3 regions of the Vogesella sp. XCS3 genome follow, and region 2 is predicted to be linked to each of the others. Evidence: predicted binding sites of a transcription regulator. Region 2 holds the regulator's gene; each other region holds the start of a gene.
What was found. The regulator FNR, encoded in region 2, switches genes on or off when oxygen is low (the NO sensors DNR and NnrR bind a similar motif). The targets are predictions, from matches to a motif close to TTGATNNNNATCAA.
Positions count from the first base shown of each region.

Region 1: cobA (uroporphyrinogen-III C-methyltransferase) is a predicted target of FNR. The motif match lies at 1,599-1,612, and genes of this name have one in related genera.
Region 3: LCH97_RS08270 (M61 family metallopeptidase) is a predicted target of FNR. The motif match lies at 4,897-4,910, and genes of this name have one in related genera.

Region 1 is NZ_CP085530.1:3,389,092-3,396,786, forward strand. It holds gene LCH97_RS16145 (hypothetical protein) at 1-240, opposite strand, end outside; gene LCH97_RS16150 (DUF2249 domain-containing protein) at 474-692, shown strand; gene cobA (uroporphyrinogen-III C-methyltransferase) at 739-1,542, opposite strand; gene LCH97_RS16160 (cytochrome c) at 1,687-2,112, shown strand; gene LCH97_RS16165 (cbb3-type cytochrome c oxidase subunit I) at 2,178-3,608, shown strand; gene LCH97_RS16170 (cytochrome c oxidase subunit 3) at 3,809-4,384, shown strand; gene LCH97_RS16175 (cytochrome C oxidase subunit IV family protein) at 4,448-4,720, shown strand; gene LCH97_RS16180 (CbbQ/NirQ/NorQ/GpvN family protein) at 4,717-5,526, shown strand; gene LCH97_RS16185 (nitric oxide reductase activation protein NorD) at 5,528-7,345, shown strand; gene LCH97_RS16190 (DUF3079 domain-containing protein) at 7,368-7,592, shown strand; gene LCH97_RS16195 (nitrite reductase) at 7,657-7,695, shown strand, end outside.
Region 2 is NZ_CP085530.1:3,526,860-3,534,554, reverse strand. It holds gene hemN (oxygen-independent coproporphyrinogen III oxidase) at 1-1,039, opposite strand, end outside; gene fnr (fumarate/nitrate reduction transcriptional regulator Fnr) at 1,150-1,890, shown strand; gene LCH97_RS16885 (flavodoxin family protein) at 1,944-2,399, opposite strand; gene LCH97_RS16880 (DUF1853 family protein) at 2,396-3,253, opposite strand; gene LCH97_RS16875 (RNA methyltransferase) at 3,303-4,076, opposite strand; gene LCH97_RS16870 (inositol monophosphatase family protein) at 4,221-5,015, shown strand; gene LCH97_RS16865 (TIGR02450 family Trp-rich protein) at 5,119-5,337, shown strand; gene LCH97_RS16860 (HD-GYP domain-containing protein) at 5,332-6,624, opposite strand; gene LCH97_RS16855 (CDP-6-deoxy-delta-3,4-glucoseen reductase) at 6,760-7,695, opposite strand, start outside.
Region 3 is NZ_CP085530.1:1,735,144-1,742,838, reverse strand. It holds gene ccoG (cytochrome c oxidase accessory protein CcoG) at 1-1,260, opposite strand, end outside; gene ccoP (cytochrome-c oxidase, cbb3-type subunit III) at 1,411-2,325, opposite strand; gene LCH97_RS08285 (cbb3-type cytochrome c oxidase subunit 3) at 2,322-2,504, opposite strand; gene ccoO (cytochrome-c oxidase, cbb3-type subunit II) at 2,508-3,122, opposite strand; gene ccoN (cytochrome-c oxidase, cbb3-type subunit I) at 3,141-4,565, opposite strand; gene LCH97_RS08270 (M61 family metallopeptidase) at 4,988-6,778, shown strand; gene pepN (aminopeptidase N) at 6,859-7,695, shown strand, end outside.

The sequences.
Region 1 (7,695 bases), 140 kb from region 2:
GTGATCCAGAGCATCGGCATCACGCTGCAGCGTTGCAAAGTCGGTCAGCTCGGCAGGGGTTTTATCGACGCAAAGCACGGGTTGCAAAATGCCACCTTCACCGGCCGCAAAGCGTTCAGCTTCAGCTGGTTGATGGTCGTCATGCAGACGGCGCTGGCAAAAGGCGAATAATAGACGCTGCGGTGCAGCTTGCTGACTTGCAGCCTGTAGCAGGCCACTGAAATCGTGAATAGCGGACATGGCGGTATTCCTAGGGTAGTTGACCGCAGTGTAGGCCGACGATGAGGCCTTGCCGATACGCTATCAGCAGGGGGGGGCTACGCCGAAAGAGGTAGCGGGTAAGTAAAGCCTTGATACGGATCATTCCGCCCGTATTGGATGGCGGCGATACTACCGCCATCGTTTATTCGGAGTGTTTTGCCATGCTATTTGCTAGGCTTTATTCCTGCGCTCTTTTATGGATTGGGTGATGCATGATGCCACGTGACTTGCGCGGTTTAGCACCACCTGGGCCACTGGAGATTATTTTAGCAGAGGTCGATGAGGCGAAGCCTGGAAAGCAATTGGCTTATGTGCTTCCTCATTTTCCAGGGCCACTGGCATCTCTGCTGGCGGAGCAGGGGGTACGGCTGCAGAGTCAAATGCTGCCTGACTTTAGTGGTGTCGTATTGACCCTGCAATTGCCCGGATGAGTGTTTAAGGGTTGAGGATACGCCTTAGTCATTTATCTCAGGATGTTTAGCTGGACTGACTAGTGCTAACTCCTGGTAAAGAGGGTGATAGCAAGGGGTAGAGTCTTACCACTTCTCCAATGAGTAATAGCGCCGGAGGTATAATTAGCTGGCGTTGCACGGTATCGGCAAGGCCGGCAAGCGTTGTACAGCACACCCGCTGTTGCGGCGTCGTGGCGTTTTCTATCACTGCTACAGGCGTGCCAGGCAGCCGACCATGCTCCATCAGGTTGCCAGCGATAGCAGCCGCCTCACCTAGCCCCATGTACACCACGATGGTCTCTCTGCAGTCGGTTCTTTGTGTCCAGTTCAGTGCTAATTCACCTTCACGGCGGTGGCCTGTGACCAATATTACTCCTTGCGCGCAGTCGCGATGGGTAAGTGGAATGCCGCAGCTTGCAGCTGCACCCAGCGCTGCACTGATACCTGGCACGACTTCACAGCGTATGCCTTCTGCTGCTAGTGCGGTCAGCTCTTCACCGCCCCTGCCGAAGAGCAGTGGATCTCCCCCCTTCAGTCTGACCACTCGCCGGCCTTGGCGCGCGTAATCCACCATTAGCTGGTGTATGGCAGCCTGTGGCAGTGTGTGTCGGTTGGCACGCTTGCCAACGCAAACCAGCTCGGCCTGGCGGTTGGCCAGCGCCAGGATGTCGGGGCTGACCAGCAAGTCGTACAGCACCACGTCGGCCTCGGCCAGGCGGCGCAGTGCTTTGAGGGTCAGCAGGTCCGGGTCGCCGGGGCCTGCGCCCACCAGGCTGACTTCGCCGGCCTGTAGCGGGGTAGCGTGGGAAAACGGTTGCGCGGTGTTCATGGCGGCTCCTCTGGTGTTGAGGTCGTCAGTGTAGGAAGGGCAGCGCCTGGAAATCGTTGATTCGAATCAATGCTATCCGGATACCCCGAAACGTACAGTCCGCCCTGAATGCCGGGGTTCCGGTACACATGATGGGAGGCTGCGATGAGCACCAGTTTTACCAAGTCAACCGCACGAAACATTTTCTACGGAGGGGCGGTGTTTTTCTTCCTGCTGTTTGTCGCACTGACGTTCGACACCGTGCAGGCCCTGCCCAAGCGCGATAACCGCGCCAACCTCACCGAACAGGTGGCGCGCGGCAAGAACCTGTGGGAGGTGAACAACTGTATCGGCTGCCACACCTTGCTGGGCGAGGGCGCCTACTTTGCGCCGGAGCTGGGCAACGTCTACCAGCGTCGCGGGCCGGAGTTCATCAAGGCCTGGATCAAGGCGCAGCCCACCGGGGCACCGGGCCGTCGCCAGATGCCCAATTTCCACCTGACCGATGCCCAGATCGACGACCTGGTGGCATTCCTGAAGTACAGCAGCCAGATCAACACCAATAACTGGCCGCCGAACATCGAAGGCTAGACCAGTCCGCCGTACCAGCGGGTGCGGCCAACGTATCCAGCCCTTTACCTTAACGGGAGAAACACATGACATCCCTTGCTTCGGCAGCAGGTCGGCAAACCACGCCGTCTGCGGCCAACGTCCAGCTCAAGTACCGCTCGCAGGTGGTGGCCAAGCCATATTTCACGGCCGCCATCGGCCTGTTTGTCGGCCAGATCATTTTTGGCCTGGTGATGGGCCTGCAGTACGTGATCGGCGACTTTCTGTTTCCGGCCATTCCGTTCAACGTGGCGCGCATGGTGCACACCAACCTGCTGATCGTGTGGCTGCTGTTCGGCTTCATGGGCGCCGGTTATTACCTGATTCCAGAAGAGTCGGAACGCGAGCTGCACAGCCCCAAACTGGCCATCGCCACGTTCTGGGTATTCCTGGTAGCGGGGGCGCTGACCATCGTCGGCTACCTGGCGGTGCCCTATGCCACGCTGGCGCAGATGACGGGCAACGATCTGCTGCCCACCATGGGGCGGGAATTCCTGGAGCAGCCCACCATTACCAAGATCGGCATCGTGCTGGTGGCGCTGTCCTTCCTGTTCAACCTCAGCATGACGGTACTGAAAGGCCGCAAGACCAGTATCAGCATGGTGATGATGCTGGGGCTGTGGGGGCTGGCGATTTTCTTCCTGTTCTCGTTCTACAACCCGCATAACCTGGTGCTGGACAAGTACTTCTGGTGGTGGGTGGTGCACTTGTGGGTGGAAGGCGTGTGGGAACTGATCATGGGTGCCATGCTGGCCTTCGTACTGGTGAAAGTGACTGGCGTGGACCGTGAAGTGATCGAAAAATGGCTGTACGTGATCATTGCCATGACGCTGATTACCGGCATCATCGGTACCGGCCACCACTATTTCTGGATCGGTACGCCGGCTTACTGGCAGGTGTGGGGGTCGGCCTTCTCGGCACTGGAGCCGATTCCGTTCTTCATGATGACCCTGTTCGCCTTCAATATGGTGAACAAGCGTCGCCGCGAGCACCCCAACAAGGCCGCCGTGCTGTGGGCGCTGGGTACCGGCGTGATGTCCTTCCTGGGGGCGGGCGTGTGGGGCTTCTTGCACACGCTGGCGCCGGTGAACTACCTGACCCACGGCACGCAGATTACGGCCAGTCACGGTCACATGGCTTTCTACGGTGCCTACGCCATGGTGGTAATGACCATGATCTCCTACGCCATGCCGCTGATGCGCGGCCGCGAAGCCAACAGCAATCGCGCCCAGGTGGTGGAAATGTGGTCGTTCTGGCTGATGACCATCGCCATGGTATTCATCACGCTGTTCCTCACCGCCGCCGGCATCCTGCAAGTGTGGATGCAGCGCATGGGCGATACCCCGCTGTCGTTCATGGCCACCCAGGACAAACTGGCGTTCTTCTACTGGCTGCGTGAAGGGGCCGGCGTCGTGTTCTTCATCGGCCTGCTGCTGTACATCATCAGTTTCTTCGTCGGCAAGGACGAAGCCCGCTAAGCCGGGCACCGGGCTGCCGGCACGCCATCTGCGGCGCTGGAAGTGCCGGGCTTGAACCTGAAGGGGCGCAGATCTGCGCCCTTTTTGGCCGCTTGCCGCTGTCTGCGGCGCCACCGTCTTGTGTTTTTTCTCCCTGCAACCCCTGTCTGCCCGCGTGCGTCCTGGCATGCGCCGGGCAGCGTGTTTTTTGCGGAGGCGATATGTCCCACCCCATGCCGACCACGCCACGCCGGGTACCCGGCGACCTGGCCATGTGGTTTTTCATCCTGGCGGAGCTGGCCGTGTTTAGTCTGCTGTTTGCCGCCTGCGCTTACGCCCGGCTGCAGCAGCCGCAGCTGTTTGCCCGTCAGCAGGCCGGCCTGCCATTGTGGCCGGCACTGGCCAATACTGTGCTGCTGCTTAGTGGCAGCGCAGCCGTATTCAATGCCTGCTGCGCTTATGCGGCCGGGAGGGGGCAGGCAGGGCGGCGCTGGTTGCTGGCCTGCCTGCTGTGCGGCAGCGGCTTCATGCTGCTGAAAGGCCACGAGCTGGGGGCGCTGTTTGCCGCCGGCATTAATCTGTCCAGCAACAGTTTCTGGATGTTCTACCTGTCGCTGGCCGGCTTTCATTACCTGCACGTGCTGCTGGGCATGGTCATTGTGGCTGCGGTGTGGTGGCGGGCCGGCCAGGGCGCCTACGCGGCCAACCATGACGGTGTGGAAACCGTTGCCGCCTACTGGCACATGGTGGACCTGGTGTGGCTGGTGCTGTTCGCCCTGCTGTACACCGCCCGCTAGGAGGGTGGCGTTTTCTTATTGCGTATCAAGGCAGAGCCGGCAGAGCACCGGTAGGCTGCCGACATGACATCCCCCCACGTTCACCGCATTTACTGGCGCCTTTGGCTGGCCTTGCTGTTGCTCACCGCTGCGCTGGCACGGCTGGCCGACACGCTGGCCCCCGGCCCGCTGTTGCTGACACTGGCACTGGGCGGCGCTTGGCTGAAGGGCACGCTGGTGGCCGAGCACTACATGGGCTTGCGCCGCGCGCCGCTCTGGCTGCGTGCAGCCGTGCACGGCTGGCTGCTGCTGGTGTGTGGCGGGATCTTGCTGACTTTCCTGCCGGAGTTGCTATGAACGCGCCCCACCGAGCCGCCGCTGCGGCACCGCTGCCTTTCTACCAACCGCTGGCCGACGAATGCGAGGTGTTCGAGGCGGCCTGGCACCAGCAACTGCCCCTGCTGATCAAGGGCCCCACCGGCTGCGGCAAAACCCGCTTCGTGGCACACATGGCCGCCCGGCTGGGCCTGCCGCTGTTTACCGTGTCCTGCCACGATGACCTGTCGGCTGCCGATCTGGTAGGCCGCCACCTGATTGCCGCCGGCAATACCCAGTGGTGCGACGGCCCGCTCACCCGTGCCGTGCGCGCTGGCGGCATCTGCTATCTGGACGAAGTGGTAGAAGCGCGCAAGGACACCACTGTGGTGCTGCACCCGCTCACCGACGATCGTCGCATCCTGCCCATCGAGCGCACCGGCGAACAGTTGGCCGCACCCGCCAGTTTCATGCTGGTGGTATCGTACAACCCCGGTTACCAGCACGTGCTGAAAACGCTGAAGCCCTCCACCCGGCAGCGCTTCGTGGCGCTGGCGTTCGACTTTCCGCCGCCGGCGGTAGAGCTGACCGTACTGCGCGAAGAGGGCGGCGCCGACGAGGCGCTGGCGCGCCGGCTGGTGGCGCTGGCCGCCCAGTTGCGCCGCTTGGGCGGCTATCACCTGGACGAAGCGGTCAGTACCCGCCTGCTGGTGTACGCCGCCAAGCTGATCGCTAGCGGCATGGCCGCCCGTACTGCCTGCCGGGTAGCGCTGGTGGAACCGTTATCGGACGAGCCGGATACGTTGGCCGCGCTGATGGCGGTAGTGGATACACAGTTCGGAGCCTGACATGGAAGACCTCGTCGGCAGCTGGTGGGACCGGCTGGTGCGCCGTGCCGCCTACCCCGGCTACCCGCAAGCGGCGGTATTGCTGGATGACGTGGCGCCGCAAGCGTTGCTTTTTTTTCGTGCCATGGGCGGCGACCCCGGCCTGGCCATCCGCAGCGCGGTAGGCACGGCACACGGTGCCCGCCGCCGCTGGCTGGCACGTGTTGCCGGTATCGACACCCACGTCGAGCTGGCCTGGCGCGACGGACAGGCGCTGTACCTGCCCGAGCGCATCGACCTGTACCCGGACGCCGCGCTCAACCGCGGCCTGTATTTCTGGCTGATGGCCTTGGCCGCGCAGCCTCCAGCGCAGGGCGACTGGCTGCAAAGCAATAGCGAGGGCACGGCGCGCTGCCTGGCCACCATGCCGGGGCTGGCGACCTTGTACCAGCGGCTGGTAGCGGCCTTGCTGCCGCTACGCAACTGGCCGGCAAACGGTACCGGCCAGGCCGCCGAGCAGGCCATCCGCCACGCGCTGTTGCAACCGGGTACAGCGACAGCTCTGCCTGCTGGCAGCCCGCCACCGCAGCCGGTGCCGCTGTGGCTGCACCCGTCACCCCCGTCTGCTGCCGCGGCTAACCAGGACGACGGCCAGCAGCCGGAGCAGGGCCATGGCGACAGCCGGGACAGCAAAGCCCGGCGCCGCTACCGTGCCCGCCGCGATAACCCGGACGATCGCAAGAACGGCATGTTGCTGCAGTTTCGCGCCGAAAGCATCTTTACCTGGGACGACTACGTGCGCGTCAACCGTCACCAGGACGAGGACGAGCCTGACGACGGTGCCGCCGCCGAAGACATGGATCGCCTCACCGTCAGCCGCGACGGCAAGACCCGCGCCAGCCGGCTGAAGTTTGACCTCGACCTGCCGGCTGCCGCTTACGACGACACGCCGCTGGGCGACGGTTTGCTGCTGCCGGAATGGGACTACCGCCGCGAGCGGTTGGTGGCCGACCATTGCCGCTTACAGCCGATGCTGCCACGTGACGCCAGCCCGGCACCTTTGCCGGACAAACTGCAGGCGGCCGCCCGGCGTTTGCGGCGGCAATTCCAGGCCTTGTCACCCGAGCGCAGCCGCAAAAGCGGTGAAGCCAGCGGGCCGGACCTGGACCTGGACCGCATCATCCGCTTCTTGGCCGAACAACGCAGCGGTGTGGCCGTGGCCGAACCGCCGTTGTACCAGGCATGGCCGCCCGCCGGGCGCAGCATGGCCTGCCTGCTGCTGGCCGACCTGTCGCTGTCTACCGAAAGCTGGCTGGGCGAGGCCGGGCAGGTGATTCACGTCATCCGCGACAGCCTGCTGCTATTTGCCGAAGCACTGGCGGCCTGCGGTGACGCCTTCGGCCTGTACGGTTTTTCGTCACTGCGGCGCAGCGAGGTACGCTACCTGCTGCTGAAAGATTTCGGTGAACCCTACGACGATGCCGCACGCGGGCGCATTCTGGCCATTCGCCCCGGTTACTACACTCGGATGGGCGCCGCTATCCGCCAGTCCACCACAATCCTATTGCAGCAGCCGGCCCCGCGCCGCTTGTTGCTGATCGTGTCCGACGGCAAACCCAACGACCTGGACCACTACGAAGGCCGTTACGGCGTGGAAGACACCCGCCAGGCGGTGCTGGAAGCACGCCGCGCCGGGCTGATTCCGTTTTGTGTCACCGTCGACCGCGAGGCCGGCGACTACCTGCCGCACCTGTTCGGCAAGCGCGGTTACAGCGTGGTACACGACGCCCACCGCCTGCCGCAGGTGCTGACTAGCCTGTACGCCAGCCTGACTGCCTGAAACCCGTGTACCGGAGTGTGCCATGCGCCGCAAATTCCCCATTCACCCCGCCCATCCCGAGCGCCTGTGTTGGGGCTGCGACAAGTATTGTGCGGCCAGCGACCTGCAATGCGGCAACGGCTGCGGCCGCACCCAGCACCCGGCCGAGCTGCTGGGCGACGACTGGTACCTGCAGGGGGACTGGGGCTTCAGCACCGAGGAGCTGGCGCGTTTTACCGGGCTGGAAAGCGTTGATTCGAATCAATGATGATGTGCTGAGACGGGGCGGATGATGCACGCATGAATTCCCTCATAGCGTGGTGGAGAGCATCATGACAAGCTTCAGGATCCGTACCGTGGCCCAAGGCGTT
Region 2 (7,695 bases):
AACAGGGGCCAACCTTGCCAATGGACGACACGCCCAGGCCGATCATGTCGCAGTCCGCGTGGGTAGAGTAGCCCTGGAAATTGCGTTGCAGGCGGCCCTGCTGCAAGGCACGGGTGAGCTCGTCGTCCGGCTTGGCAAAGTGGTCCATGCCGATAAACACGTAACCGGCCTCAGCCAGCTGCTGTACCGAGTTCTGCAGGATGTCCAGCTTGGTAGCCGACGAGGGCAAATCCGCCTCGTTGATGCGGCGCTGTGGCATGAATACCGTGGGCAGATGCGCGTAGTTGTACAGCGCGATGCGGTCTGGCGACATGGCAATCACGCGGCTCACCGTGTTTTCCAGCGAATGCGCCGTCTGCTTGGGCAGACCGTAAATCAGGTCTACGCTAATCGACTTGAAGCCGGCTTCACGCGCGGCATCCATCACCACACGGGTTTCTTCCTCGCTCTGGATGCGGTTCACCGCTTCCTGCACCACAGGGTCAAAATCCTGGATACCGATACTCATGCGGTTGAAACCCAGCCGTGCCAGGTGCAGGACCGTGTCGCGGCCAACCTTGCGCGGGTCGATTTCGATAGAAAACTCGCCTTCCGGCAACAGCTCGAAGTGCTGGCGGATAATGCCCATCACGCGGTCAAGCTGCTCGTCGGACAGGAAGGTGGGCGTACCGCCACCAAAATGCAGCTGGATCACTTTTTCACGGCTGCCCAGCTTTTCGGCCACCAGACGGATTTCCTTCTCCAGGTAATCCAGATAAGCGTCGGCGCGGGTCTTGTCTTTGGTAATGATCTTGTTGCAGCCGCAGTAGTAGCAAATGGTGTTGCAAAAAGGGACATGCACGTACAGCGAGATGGGCCGATGGTTGGCGCCAATCGCACGATGGGCCAGCCATTGCTCGTAATCACTCACCCCGAAGCCGGCATGAAAGCGGTCGGCAGTCGGGTAGGAGGTGTAGCGCGGGCCTGAACCTTCCAGCCTTTCGATGAGTTCTCTATCGAATACACACTGCGTCGGCGTGAAATTTATAGTGGGTGTCATAATTAATCTGGTTGGAAAACCGGTGGTGGGCTGGTAAATTTGCGCAATTGCCACTTTTTCTGCTTTGACGCGTATCAAGCAAGCCCGCTTGCTTGGCGAAAACCTACTCTATGACTGACCACACACACTCTTTGCACGCACTAAAAGTGTCGTGCTCCAACTGCAGCCTGCGAGAACTGTGCCTCCCACTGGGCTTGAACCGCGATGAGATGGCGCAACTGGACGCCGTGATCCGTCAAAGCCGACGCTTGAAACGTGGCGAGTACCTGTTCCGCTCTGGCGAAGGTTTCCGCTCGCTGTACGCCGTGCGTACCGGCTACTTCAAAACCTGTGTTTCGAGCCAGGACGGCCGCGAACAGGTTACCGGCTTTCACATGTCGGGCGAGCTGATGGGCCTGGACGGCATTTCGTCCAACCTGCACGGCTGCGACGCCATTGCACTGGAAGACAGCGAAGTATGCGAGCTGCCGTTCAACCGCATGGAAACCCTCGGCCGTGACATCCCCAGCCTGCAGCACCACTTTTTCCGCCTGATGAGCCGTGAGATCGTGCGTGATCAATCTGTCATGTTGCTGCTTGGCAACATGAAGGCTGAAGAACGCCTGGCAGCATTTCTGCTGAACTTGTCACAACGCCTATCAGCCCGTGGCTTTGCGGCCAACGATTTCATCCTGCGCATGAGCCGCGAAGAAATCGGCAGCTTCCTGGGGCTGAAACTGGAAACGGTCAGCCGTACCCTGTCCAAATTCCAGCAACAAGGCTGGCTGGTGGTAGACCATAAACATATCCAGCTGGTGAAGCCGGAAGAACTGAAGCAGCTGGTAGCAGGCTGTTCGCAAGCCCAGCACTAAGCCGCCCACGCACTGAATGCCCAACGCCCCGTCACGGGGCGTTTTGTTTGTGGCTACAGCATGCCGATAGACAGCGCGGCCGCCAGGGTGGCGCCCAGCTCGGCCGCAGCGGCCAGGTCAGCAGCCTGTGGCACCCCGCGTACCAGCAGCGGCGGATAGGCCTGCCGCCAGCCGTAGCCACGGGCAATGCGCTCTATGGCCTGCTGTGCACCCAGGCCATCGTTGCCGGCGCTGATCAGGATAGCGTACGGCAGGCCGGCCACCTTGCCCTGCGCCGGGTAATAGGTGCGGTCGAAGAAATCTTTCAGTGCGCCGGCCATGTAGCCAAAGTTCTCCGGCGTGGCCAGCAATAGCGCATCGCAGCCCAGCAATTCGTCCATGCCGGCTTGCAGGGCGGGCATGACGCGCACCGTCACGCTACTTTCCTGCATCGCCACCGCGGCTGCCGCCTTGGCCAGCTGCAAAGTATTGCCGGTTTGGCTGCTCCACAGCACCAGGAGTGTCTTCATGCGGCCAACCTTGGCAGCAAGGTGCCCAGCAGCTCTGGCGCTGGCCAGCTGTCTGGCACCACAAAGCCACGCGCCACCTCCTGCCACACCCCATGATCATCCGGCAACAACTCGGCCAACAGCCAGGGTCCTTCCGCCTGCGCCAGTTGCGCACGCATGGCAGCCAGGCTCTGCGTTGCCGCTTCATCTGCTTGCGCCGGGCTCAGCCATTGCAAGCGCGGCAGCGCCAGCCAGCGGCTATGCGGGTGCTGCTGCGGCCAACTATCCTGCCGCCGGCACCACCAGCCGCGGCAAGCGGCAGTATTGATAGCAGGATGCGTGGGTGCCGTATCGGCGGGGAAGAACAGCCAGCCGCTCAGGCGGCTGCTGGCAGTAAGCTGCGCGAAACCATCCGGCAACCTGGCTGCGGGGTGCTGCGCCAAGGTGAGCTGGCTGGCCAGCTTGCGGTATTTCAGCCACCAGGCATCACGCAGGCCCGGCCCCACCAGCGCGTGCGGGGCGCTATCGAGCTGCAGGTAGAATTTGCTGGCGGCTTCCAGGTGGCAAGGCTCGCCATCAATGCGCAGCAGAAAGTCGAATTCGCCTACCGTTAACGTGCCATCGCGTACCGGCAGGTTGGCCGCGACCAGCTCGATGTGTGGCGCCTGGCTGAACCAGTACCCCAGCAGTGCTTCGGCGTATAGCCCCAGGCGGCGCGTAGGGCGGGCTGCCAGCCACGCCAGCAGCGGGGTGGGGTCAGCATCCAGCGCCAGCAGCTGCGGCCAACCTTGCGGCCCTAGCAGGCGCTGGCGGCTGATTTCCACCCCGCTGAGCCAGGGCGGCGGCGCGGTCAGCAGGTAGGCCAGGTCGCGCACCGCGCAGGCTGCGCAACTGCGCACATTGCAGCAAGCCGGGCAGCATGGTTTATTCGCCCTGCTTGTCGCGCGGTGGCAGGCTGCCATCGGCGACACGCTGCACCTGCTTGAAAAAGCCGCGCAGAATGTCGATTTCCTCGCGCAATACGCCTGCGCGGTTGAACAGCGCGCGCATGCGGCGCATCAGACGCTCGCTGTTGCGCCGCTCGTAGTAGCCGATGGCTTCCAGCGTGTTGTCCAGGTGGCCGCACATGCTTTCTACCTCGGCCATGCTGGCGGCCTCGCCTTCCGCTTTCAGGTAGTTCACGTCCACGCCGGTGTGGCTGAACAGCTCGTAGGTCATCACCTGCACCGCCATGGCCAGGTTCAGCGAGAAGTAGTCCGGGTTGCCCGGCACGGTCACCAGGCGGTTACACATTTCCACCTCTTCGATCGACAGGCCGAAGGTTTCGTTGCCGAACACCAGCGCCACCTGCTCGCCGTCGCGTGCCCGCGCGATCAGCTCCGGCGCGGTCTCGCGCGGGGTGGACAGCGGGGTGGTGAGCTCGCGGCGGCGGCTGGTCAGCGCGCAGGCCACTGTCACATCCGACAGCGCTTCGGTGAGGCTACTCACGACGGTAGCGTGCTCGAGTACGTCTACCGCACCCGAGGCCAGTACATTGGCCTCTTCGCTGGGAAACACTTTCGGTTCAACCAGATACAAGCGGGTCAGACCCATGGTTTTCATGGCCCGTGCCGCCGAGCCGATATTGCCCGGGTGGCTGGGGCGCGCCAGCACGACGCGAATGTTCTTTAAAAAATCAGGTACTTGGGGTTTATTCATCGGGTAATTTTGAGTAGAATCGCGGGCTATTCAAAAACACCGCTGCGAAAGCGGTGTTTATCGTTCCTTAACCCAGACAGTTTACGACAAGCGCGCACCCCACGAAGGGGCTGCGCTTGTTTTGTATGATTTTAGAGGCCGTCAATGCATCCAATGCTCAATGTCGCGGTAAAAGCCGCTCGCCGTGCAGCCAACGTTATCCAGCGTGCATCGCTGAACCTGGATACCGTGCGTGTTGAAAAGAAAAAACACAACGACTTCGTGTCCGAAGTTGATCAAGCTGCCGAACAAGCCATCATTGATGTCATTCTGGATGCCTATCCGAAGCATGCGATTCTAGCAGAAGAGTCCGGCGGCCGCGGTCTGGGCACCTCCGAGTACGAGTGGATCATCGACCCGATCGATGGCACCACCAACTTCATCCACGGCCATCCGCAATACTGCATTTCCATCGCGCTGGCACACCGCGGCCAGATCCAGCAGGCTGTGGTTTACGACCCGAACCGCAACGATATGTTCACCGCCAGCCGTGGCGTGGGCGCGTTCCTGAACGACCGTCGTATCCGCGTCTCCAAACGCATCAACATGAACGAATGCCTGATCGCCACCGGTTTCCCGGTAGTAGACCAGAGCATGCTGGACACCCATCTGGCCATCCTGAAAGACGTGATCGGCAAAACCGCCGGCGCCCGTCGTGAAGGCTCTGCCGCACTGGACCTGTGCAACGTGGCCTGCGGCCGCGTGGATGGTTTCTTCGAATTCAACCTGAAGCCATGGGACATCGCTGCGGGTAGCCTGATCGTGCAAGAGGCTGGCGGCATCGTCACCAATATGCACGGTGAAGACGGCTGGTTCGAAAGCGGCGACATCGTGGCTGCCCCGCCAAAAGTACTGGGCCAGCTGCTGCCGCTGATTGCCCCGCACGTGAAGAGCGCCTAAGTCGCCCTTATCCGTAAACGCCCCCGCGCTGCCTGCAGCCGGGGGCGTTGTCGTTACGGGAACCACCCGGACTTCGCCTTATCGAAACCAGCAAGGAGGCCCCATGCCGGTGAACCATAAAAAACTGCAAGGCAGCAAATGGACTGCTGTCACCCCGCGCGAGCGCGAAAAACACTTTCTGGTGGTGAAGGTGGAATACGACGCCGACGACGCGCAGAAACCGCTGCGCGTCACGCTGGAGGCGGTGCTATCGCGCCGCCACTTCACCCTGCCCTGGCGCGAGCTGGGCGACACGGCACAGTGGCAGCCAGGCTGGCTATAAGCCGGCCGTTACCGTTTTGCTGGTCAGGCCAAGAAACAGCACGACCAGCGGCTCGAACAGCTCGGATTCGGCTGCGGCCAACTTCAGGCGCTGCCGGGTCAGGTCGCGCGACAGGTGGCGCGACAGCCAGTTGGTTTCGTTGATCACCCACGCCAGCTCCTGCCACAGCGGCTCGTGGCCCTCGCCTTCGGGCGCGTGCTTGGTCAGCATGTCCAGCCCAACACTATTGAACGCGCGCTGGATGCTGTTGAGCCGCATCGCCAGGTGGCCAAAAAGCTGCCAACCGGCTTCGCCCATTGTCTGCGACTCGATGTGCTGCATCACTTCGTGCACCCGTGCAAAACGCAGCAGCAGCTGGTGCAGCGACGACTGCAGCGCGTCTACCGGCTGTAACAAGCCGCTTTCGCGCGGCAAGCGCGCTGCCCGTAGCTGGGCAGGCACCCGCACCGCCGCCGAAAACTGGCCGGGCAACAATTTCAACGCCACTTGCAGCTGCCCCACCGGCTGGCGGGCGTGCTCGAAGATACCGGCCGCCATCTCGGCCAGCGCCAGTACCTCGGCGTTGTGGCCCACCGCCTCGCCACGCAATTGCCGCGGGTAGCCGCTGCCGTCCACCCGCTCGTGGTGCTGCAAGATCAGGTTGGCCACCTCCGGCGGCACGGCGCGTAGCTCGCTGGCCCACACATAACCGATGAGCGGATGGGCATCGAACTGGCGCCAGGCGTCGGCCGACAGCGGCCCGCCCTGCTGCCAGATAGCGGGGTCCAGATACAAATAGCCCACATCGTGCAGCAAGCCGGCCACCAGCAGCAGCTGGGCATCGCGTGGCGACGGCGCCAGGCTCCACGCGAGTGCGGCCACGCGCAGGCTGTGGCGGAACACGTCGGGAAAGCGGTTGGCGATCAGCTGCAGAGCCTGTGCAGCCAAGGGGGGCAAGGACAGCACCACCAGCTCGCGTTGCAGCGCGCGCTGGCCCTGCTCCAGCCAGGCGGCCAGCAGCGGGTCGTCGGCCAGCAACTGCTGCATCCCCTCGCGCAGGTGCGCCAGCAAGCTGGAGGTATCGACCTGCAGCTGGGTTTCCAGCGGCTGGCGCAAGCGGTGATTGGCCAGCAGCTCGCTGCTGCGGCTATCGATACGGGCACCACGCGCCAGCAGCTTGGTACCGTTGGCCGCCAGGATATCCTGGCTGGCATGCACGGCGACCTGCTTGTCTGCTGACTGCAGGTTGGCCAGGAAATGCTGGTTGACACTTTCCAGCGTCAACAGTGAATCTGACTCGCGATGCATGTCATTCGCCCGATTTTCCGCAACTATTCAATAAAGCAAACTTTTAGACAGTCGCCCAGCGAAATATCGTTTCCATGACAAAGCCCCGGTGGGCACGGGGCCGACCGGGGCTGCTGCATACGCACGGCAAGCTGCTTACTTGCTGGCGCTACCCATGTCCTTGGACAGGAAGAAAGCATCCGAGAAGAACTCGTCTGCCGGCAAGCTGCGCTCGCCGATAAAGGCAGTATGCGCGGCCTCTACCATCACCGGCGCGCCGCAGGCGTACACCTGATAACCGGCCAGGCTATCGAAGTCGTCCAGCACCGCCTGGTGCACGAAGCCGGTGCGGCCCAGCCAGTTGTGCTCGGGCAGCGCGTCCGACACCACCGGGATAAAGGTGATGTTGGCGTGCTGTGCCTGCCACTGGCCTGCCATCTCGGCCAGGTACAGGTCGGCCGGGGTGCGGGCGCCCCAGTAGAACACGATGGGGCGGTTAATGCCCTGGTGAATGGCGTGCTCGATAATGCCCTTGATCGGGGCAAAGCCGGTACCGCTGGCCACCATGATGATGGGCTTATCGGAATCTTCGCGCAGGAAGAACGAGCCCAGCGGGCCCTTGAAGCGCATAATCTCTTTCTCTTTCATGGTGTTGAACACGTAGTCGGAGAACGAGCCGCCAGGCTGGTGGCGGATATGCAGCTCGATGAACGCGTCGTCGTGCGGTGCGTTAGCAATGGAGAAGCTGCGCTTCTTGCCGTCTTTCATCAGGATATCGATGTACTGGCCAGCCTTGAATTGCAGGCGTTCGGACACCGGCAGCTTCAGCTTCAGCACGGCCACGTCGTGGATCTTGTCGATTTTTTCCACGCGGCACGGCAGGGTCTTGATCTGGATATCACCGACACCCGCTACTTCGCGCGCCTCGATGGTCAGGTCGCCCTTGGGTTTGGCACAGCAGAACAGCGCCATGCCCTGGGCACGATCAGCGGCCGACAGCGCCTTGTCCTGCGCACCGCCGTGTTCTACCTCACCCTCTACAACCTTGCCCTTGCAAGCGCCGCAGGCACCATCGCGGCAGCCGTACGGCAG
Region 3 (7,695 bases), 1.8 Mb from region 2:
CGGGTGCTCGCTAACCAGTTTGATTCCTTCCAGACCTTCCACTTTGATGCGGAATGTCTGCACTTGTTCCGATACGTTCATGATACGGATGCTGTAGGTGTTTTCCAGCAGGCCGTCGTTGGTTTCACGTACCAAGGATGCGCGATCCCGAATGATATCCACCTTGAACGGTTTGCGCATGCTGAGCGAGGCGATGGCGGCAATGAAGATGACCGACAGCACCAGCATGTACATCACGACCCGTGGCCGTTTCAGGCGAGAAACAATGGCGCTTTCCGGGTATTTGCCTTCCAGGGCAGCTTCTGTGGTGTAGCGGATCAGGCCTTTGGGGCTGCCTATCTTCACCATGACTTCGTCGCAGGCGTCGATACAGGCGGCACAGCCGATGCACTCGTATTGCAGGCCGTTACGGATGTCGATGCCGGTAGGGCAGACTTGTACGCAGATACCACAGTTGATGCAGTCGCCCAGGTTGGCTTGCTCCTGGCCTTTTTTACGCGCGCCGCGTGGCTCGCCGCGTTTTTCGTCGTAGGAGATGATCAGCGTGTCTTCATCGAACATGGCGCTCTGGAAGCGGGCGTACGGGCACATGTACATGCATACCTGTTCGCGCATATGGGCGGCCAGCAGGTAGGTAAAGCCGGCGTAGAAGAACATCCAGAAGGTTTCCCACGTACCGTAGTTGAACGTAGGCATGGCCTTGAGCAGGTCTTGCATCGGCGTGAAGTAGCCCACCAGGGTAAAGCCGGTCCACAGCGAGAACAGGATCATGATGCCGTGCGAGGTGCCTTTGATGCGCAGTTTGCGCAGGCTCCATGGTTCTTTATCCAGTTTGATGCGTTTATTGCGGTCGCCTTCGATTTTTTCCTCGATCCACAGCATGATCTCGGTATACACCGTCTGCGGGCAGGAGTAACCACACCAGAGGCGGCCGGCGATGGTGGTCCAGGTAAACAGGCCGAAGGCACAGCACATCAGCAGGGCAGCCAGATAGACAAAGTCTTGCGGCATGATGGTGAGGCCAAACAGGTAGAACTTGCGGCTGACCAGGTCAAACAGTACGGCCTGGCGGCCATTCCACTGCAGCCATGGCAGGCCGAAATACACCAGCTGGGTAGCAATCACAAACAGGATGCGCCAGTTGGCAAATACACCTTTTGCGCTGCGCGGGTAGATCTTCTTTTGCGCTGCATACAGCGAAACCGTTTCACCCTGGGGCTTTTCTACCTTGACCCCGATATCTTTCAGCTTGTCGCTCATCTGGCTTTCCTTGGAGAACGCTTCATAAAGCACCCAGCTTATTCTAGGGTCTTTATGAAGCATGCTTGATGCTAAAACAATTCACAAACAAATAAAATGTTAGCACAAAAGATACTGCCCGCTTGCGCGGGCAGTATTGAGCAGGGTCAATTACTGGGCTTTGGCGTTATTGGACAAGCCATAAACGTAAGCGGTCAGCAGGTGAACCTTGCCATCACCCAGGAAGTCTTTCCAGGCTGGCATCTGGTTGTTGCGGCCGTTGGTAACGGTTTCGATGATGGTTTTTTCGGTACCACCATACAGCCATACATTGTCGGTCAGGTTAGGAGCACCCATCGCCTGGTTACCTTTACCGTCTGCACCGTGGCAGGCCGAGCAAATGGCAGCGAAGGTTTCCTTGCCACGCGCAGCGCGGTCGGCATCGTGTTTCTTGCCGGACAGCGACATAGCGTAGTTGGCAACGTCTTTCACCTTTTCTTCACCGAATGCAGCGCCGAAGGCCGGCATCTGGCCCTGACGGCCACCTGCGATAGTGGTGTGGATGGTTTTCGGGTCACCACCATACAGCCAGTCGCTGTCCGTCAGGTTCGGGAAGCCTTTGGCACCGCGTGCATCAGAGCCGTGGCACTGTACGCAGTAGGTCTGGAACAGGCGTTTGCCCATGGCTTGTGCTTCCGGATCGGCAGCGACAGCCTTGATGTCCTGTTTCAGGTACTTGTCGTACAGCGGCTGGTATTTGGCTTCTGCAACGGCTTTCTCTTCTTTGTACTGGCCTACCGAAGTCCAGCCGCGAATACCCTTCCAGGTACCCAGGCCCGGGTACAGTACCAGGTAAACTGCAGCAAAGATCAGGGTCAGATAGAACATCAACATCCACCAGCGTGGCAGCGGGTTGTTGTATTCAGCCAGGTCATCGTCCCAGATATGGCCGGTGATCTGAACTTCTTCACCTTTCTTGACAGTGGTTTTCGATTGCGAGAACAGCAGGAAGGTCAAGCCCACCAGACCCACAATCACCACTACGGCGATATATACGCCCCAGAAATCACTCACAAAATCACTCATTGCTTCGCTCCGTTGGAAGCGTTATCCGCTGCTGGCGTGTCGTCCTCGTCCATCACGAGGTTGGCCGCTTCGTCATAACGCTTCTTGGCTTTTTTACCGAAGGCACCCAATGCAATCACGATAAACACGGTAAAGCAGAATACCGTGAACAGGATGCGCCCCAGATTAGTCCAGTCCATGGCTTAACGCGCGTTCTTCAGTGCAAGGCCCAGGCCTTGCAGGTAGGTAATCAGCGCATCCAGCTCGGACTTGCCCTCTACCTGGGCTTTCGCCTCGGCAATTTCCTTGTCGGTGTATGGCACGCCAACCTTGCGCAGGGCGGTCATCTTGGCAGCTACGCCGTCAGCATCGGCCAGGTTGCGAGCCAGCCACGGGAAGGCAGGCATGTTGGACTCTGGTACCACGTCACGCGGGTTGGTCAGGTGAACACGGTGCCATTCGTCGGAGTAACGGCCACCTACACGGGCCAGATCCGGGCCAGTACGTTTGGAGCCCCACTGGAACGGGTGGTCGTATACCGATTCGCCGGCTACGGAGTAGTGGCCATAGCGCTCGGTTTCCGCACGGAACGGACGAATCATCTGCGAGTGGCAGGTGTAGCAGCCTTCGCGGATATAGATGTCACGACCGGTCAGCTGCAGGGCGGTGTAAGGCTTCACACCGGCTACAGGCTGGGTGGTGGACTTCTGGAACATCAACGGTACGATCTCGATCAGGGCGGCCACACTGATAACCAGCAGGGTCAGCACGATCAGATACGCTACGTTTTCTTCAATCAGTTTCTGGATCTTTTCCATGATGTTTCCTTGGCTCCCTTAGTGCGCGTGCGCGGTAACTGCCGGGATCTTGGCATCTACCGGACGACCTGCTGCTACGGTACGGAAGGTGTTGTAAGCCATCAGCAACATACCGGACAGGAACAGGAAACCACCCAGGAAGCGGACAAACAGGTACGGGTAGGACGCTTTAACGGCTTCTACAAACGAGTAGGTGAGGGTGCCGTCGGCGTTCAGTGCGCGCCACATCAGGCCTTGCATCACACCGGCAATCCACAGGGAGGCGATGTACAGCACCACGCCAACGGTAGCCAGCCAGAAGTGAGCTTCGATCAGTTTCACGCTGTGCATGCTGTCACGGCCGAACAGGCGCGGCAGCAGGTAGTACATGGAACCGATAGAGATGAAGGCAACCCAGCCCAGGGCACCGGAGTGCACGTGGCCAACGGTCCAGTCGGTGTAGTGCGACAGGGCGTTAACGGTTTTGATGGACATCATCGGGCCTTCGAAGGTGGACATACCGTAGAAGGACAGCGATACCACCAGGAACTTCAGTACCGGGTCGGTACGCAGTTTGTGCCACGCGCCGGACAGGGTCATGATGCCGTTGATCATGCCGCCCCAGCTTGGTGCCAGCAGTACCAGCGAGAACGCCATACCCAGCGACTGGGTCCAGTCAGGCAGGGCGGTGTAGTGCAGGTGGTGAGGGCCGGCCCACATGTAGGTGAAGATCAGCGCCCAGAAGTGCACCACGGACAGACGGTAGGAGTACACCGGACGGCCAGCCTGCTTCGGAACGAAGTAGTACATCATGCCCAGGAAGGCGGCAGTCAGGAAGAAGCCTACGGCGTTGTGGCCGTACCACCATTGCACCATGGCATCCACTGCGCCGGCGTAAATGGAGTAGGACTTGGTCAGCGATACCGGGATAGCCAGGCTGTTTACGACGTGCAGCAGGGCTACGGCCAGGATGAAGGCACCGTAGAACCAGTTGGCTACGTAGATGTGCTTCACCTTGCGGATGGCCAGGGTACCGAAGAACACAATGGCGTATACCACCCAGATCACGGTGATCAGGATGTCGATAGGCCATTCCAGCTCGGCGTATTCCTTACCGGCGGTAATGCCCAGCGGCAGGGTGATGGCGGCCAGTACGATAACCAGTTGCCAACCCCAGAAGGTAAACGCAGCCAGCTTGTCGGAAATCAGGCGAACGTTACAGGTACGCTGCACCACGTAGTAAGACGTGGCAAACAGCGCGCAGCCGCCGAATGCAAAGATCACGGCGTTGGTGTGCAGGGGGCGCAGACGGCCGTAGTGGAACCAGGGCCCAAAGTTGAGCTCCGGCCACACCAGCTGGGCCGCAATAATGACGCCAACCAGCATCCCGACAATGCCCCAAACCACGGTCATTATCGAGAACTGGCGCACCACCTTATAGTTATAAGTGGATTGCGTATCCATTTAGGGTTTTCTCCAAGGTTGCGAACTAGAACGTGTAAAACTGGTGACTTGAATTTTGTGTACCAGCCCAAAACTGGGGAGGTGTATCAAGTTCTTGGGTGTTGATCAAAACCCCTGTAGCTGGTGCGCCCCGCTTTGCACCACTGCCTTGCCAGGCAAGAACAAGTGCTTTAATACACCCGCGTATTCAACAGGCTATTCTAATCAATTCAGGCACCAGCCACCAGTCAAGAACGCGGGGCTGTGTACTGTTTCCCCCGCCCATGCTGGCTTTTTGGCCTTTTTAGCCTTTTGACAGATGTGGATTATATTGTCATCGGTAGTACTGCTATTGATGAAGATCAAGACTGAAGGTCAGGGGTGGTTTTGTACAGCCGGTGCTAGAATCCAGCATCTTTCTGCCACAGAACGGTTTCAGCACTATGTCTTCCTCTGTTAGCTACCGCCTTTGCGTACTCGACCCGCAAGCCCACCTTTTCGAGGTGACCGTCACCGTTGCCCAGCCTGCCGCCGTCGGGCAAGTACTGCGCCTGCCAGCCTGGATACCGGGCAGCTATATGGTGCGCGAGTTTGCCCGCCATATCGTGCAGATCAGCGCCAGCAGCGGCAAAAAGGCGGTAGCCCTGACCAAGCTGGACAAGCACAGCTGGCAGGCCGCCCCGGTGAAGGGCGAACTGACCGTGCGCTACCAGGTGTACGCCTACGATTTGTCGGTGCGCGGGGCCTATCTCGATGCCAACCGCGGTTTCTATAACGGCACCAGTGTTTTCCTGTCGGCAGATGGCTTCGAAAATGATCCTTGCACTGTCGATATCGATGCCCCGGCCAGCAAAGCTTTGTCTGACTGGCAAGTGGCCACCAGCTTGCCCGCGCTCGACGTGCACAAAAAGAGCGGTTTCGGCCGCTACCGTGCGGCCAACTACGACGAGCTGATCGACCACCCGGTAGAGCTGGGCCGTTTCCAGCGCATCACATTCAAGGCCTGCGGCGTGCCGCACGAGTTTGTGGTTTCTGGCGTCTGCCAGGCAGACCTCAAGCGCCTGGCTGCCGATACCAAGCGTATTTGCGAGTGGCAGATCCGCTTCTTTGGCGAGCCCGCCCCGTTCGACCGCTACGTGTTCATGCTGTTTGTCGGCGCCGACATCTACGGCGGCCTGGAGCACCGCGCCTCTACCGCGCTGGTGGCCAACCGCGACGACCTGCCGGCGCCGGGCCTGGCTGAGGGCGAGATCGGCGACGGCTACCTGCGCCTGTTGGGCTTGATCAGCCACGAGTATTTCCACAGCTGGAACGTGAAGCGCATGAAGCCGGCCGTGTTCACCCCTTACGACCTGAACCGTGAAGGCCACACCACGCTGCTGTGGGCGTTCGAGGGCATTACCTCGTATTACGACGATCTGGCGCTGGTGCGCAGTGGCCTGATTGACGAAAAACGCTACCTGGGCCTGCTGGCCAAAACCATTACCGGCGTCATGCGCGGCAATGGCCGTACCAAGCAGACCCTGGCCGACTCCAGCTTCGATGCGTGGACCAAGTATTACCGCCAGGACGAAAACAGCCCCAACAGCATTGTCAGCTACTACACCAAGGGTTCGCTGGCCGCGCTGGCGCTGGACCTGCACATCCGCCACGAAACCGGCGGCGCCAAGAGCCTGGATACCGTGATGCTGGCGCTATGGCAAAAATGGCTGGCCGACGGCCAGGGCTTGGCCGAGGGCGAGTGGGAGCAGGTAGCCGAGCAAGCCACCGGCCTGAAACTGGGCCAGTTCTTCGATAAAGCTATCCGTAGTACGCAAGACCTGCCGCTGGCTGAACTGCTGGCTACCCAGGGGGTCAGTCTGCAGATGGTGCCATCCGATAGCCCCGCAGATAGCGGCAGCGTCGTAGACAGCATCCAGCCTGCCGCAGTGCGGCCAACCTTTGGCGTGAAAGCGGCTGCCGATACGCTGGGCGTGCGTCTGCTGCAGGTGCTCGATGGCGGTGCCGCTCAGGCCGCGGGCCTGTCCGGCGGGGACGTCATCGTGGCGGTAAACGGCCTGAAAGCCAGCGATCTTGATAAAGCCATCGCCCGCCACCAAGTAGGCGATGCCGTCAAAGTACACGCCTTCCGCCGTGACGAGCTGGCTACCTACAAAGTCACACTGCAAGCCACGCAAGCCGACACTTGCCGCCTGAGCCTGGCACCCGGTGCCGCCGCGTGGATCAAACAATAACCAGGGACGCTTTGCGTTGATAAAGACAAGGAGGCGGCGCGCGCCGACCCGCCTTGCAAGCCTACTGAGGATGCCCGTTCATGAGCCAACAACAGCCACAGATCAAATATCGCCAGGATTACCTGCCGCCAGCCTATCTGGTAGACAAGGTAGACCTGACATTCGACGTACTGGAAGACACGCAAACCCGTGTACGCTCCCGCATGGTGATTCACCGCAACCCGGAATCCACTGCGGCCAACGTACTGCAGCTGGATGGCAGCGCCACGCTGCTGTCGGTGGTACTGGATGGTGACCAGCTGCAGCCAGGTGCCTACCGCCAGCACGCCGAAGGCCTGGAGATTTTCGATGTGCCGGACAGCTTTATCCTGGATATCGAAACCGAAATCGACCCGGTAGCCAATACCAGCCTCAATGGCCTGTATGGCTCCAGCGGCAACCTGTATACCCAGTGCGAGCCGGAAGGCTTCCGCAAGATTACCTACTATCCGGACCGCCCGGACGTGATGGCCAAGTTCAGCACCACCATCATTGCCGACAAGCAGAAGTACCCGGTACTGCTGTCCAACGGCAACAAGGTGGGCGAAGGTCAGGCCGACAAAAAGCGCCACTGGGTTAAATGGGTAGACCCGTACCGTAAGCCGGCCTACCTGTTTGCGCTGGTGGCCGGCAAGCTGGTGGCGCTGAAAGACAGCTACACCACCGCCAGCGGCCGCAAGGTGGCACTGGAAATCTGGACCGTGCCGGCCGACCAGGACAAGGTGGATTTCGCCATGGGCGCAGTGAAGCGCTCCATGCAGTGGGACGAAACCCGCTTTGGTCTGGAGTACGACCTGGACATCTACATGATCGTGGCCGTTGGCGACTTCAATATGGGCGCCATGGAAAACAAGGGCCTCAATATCTTTAACACCTCG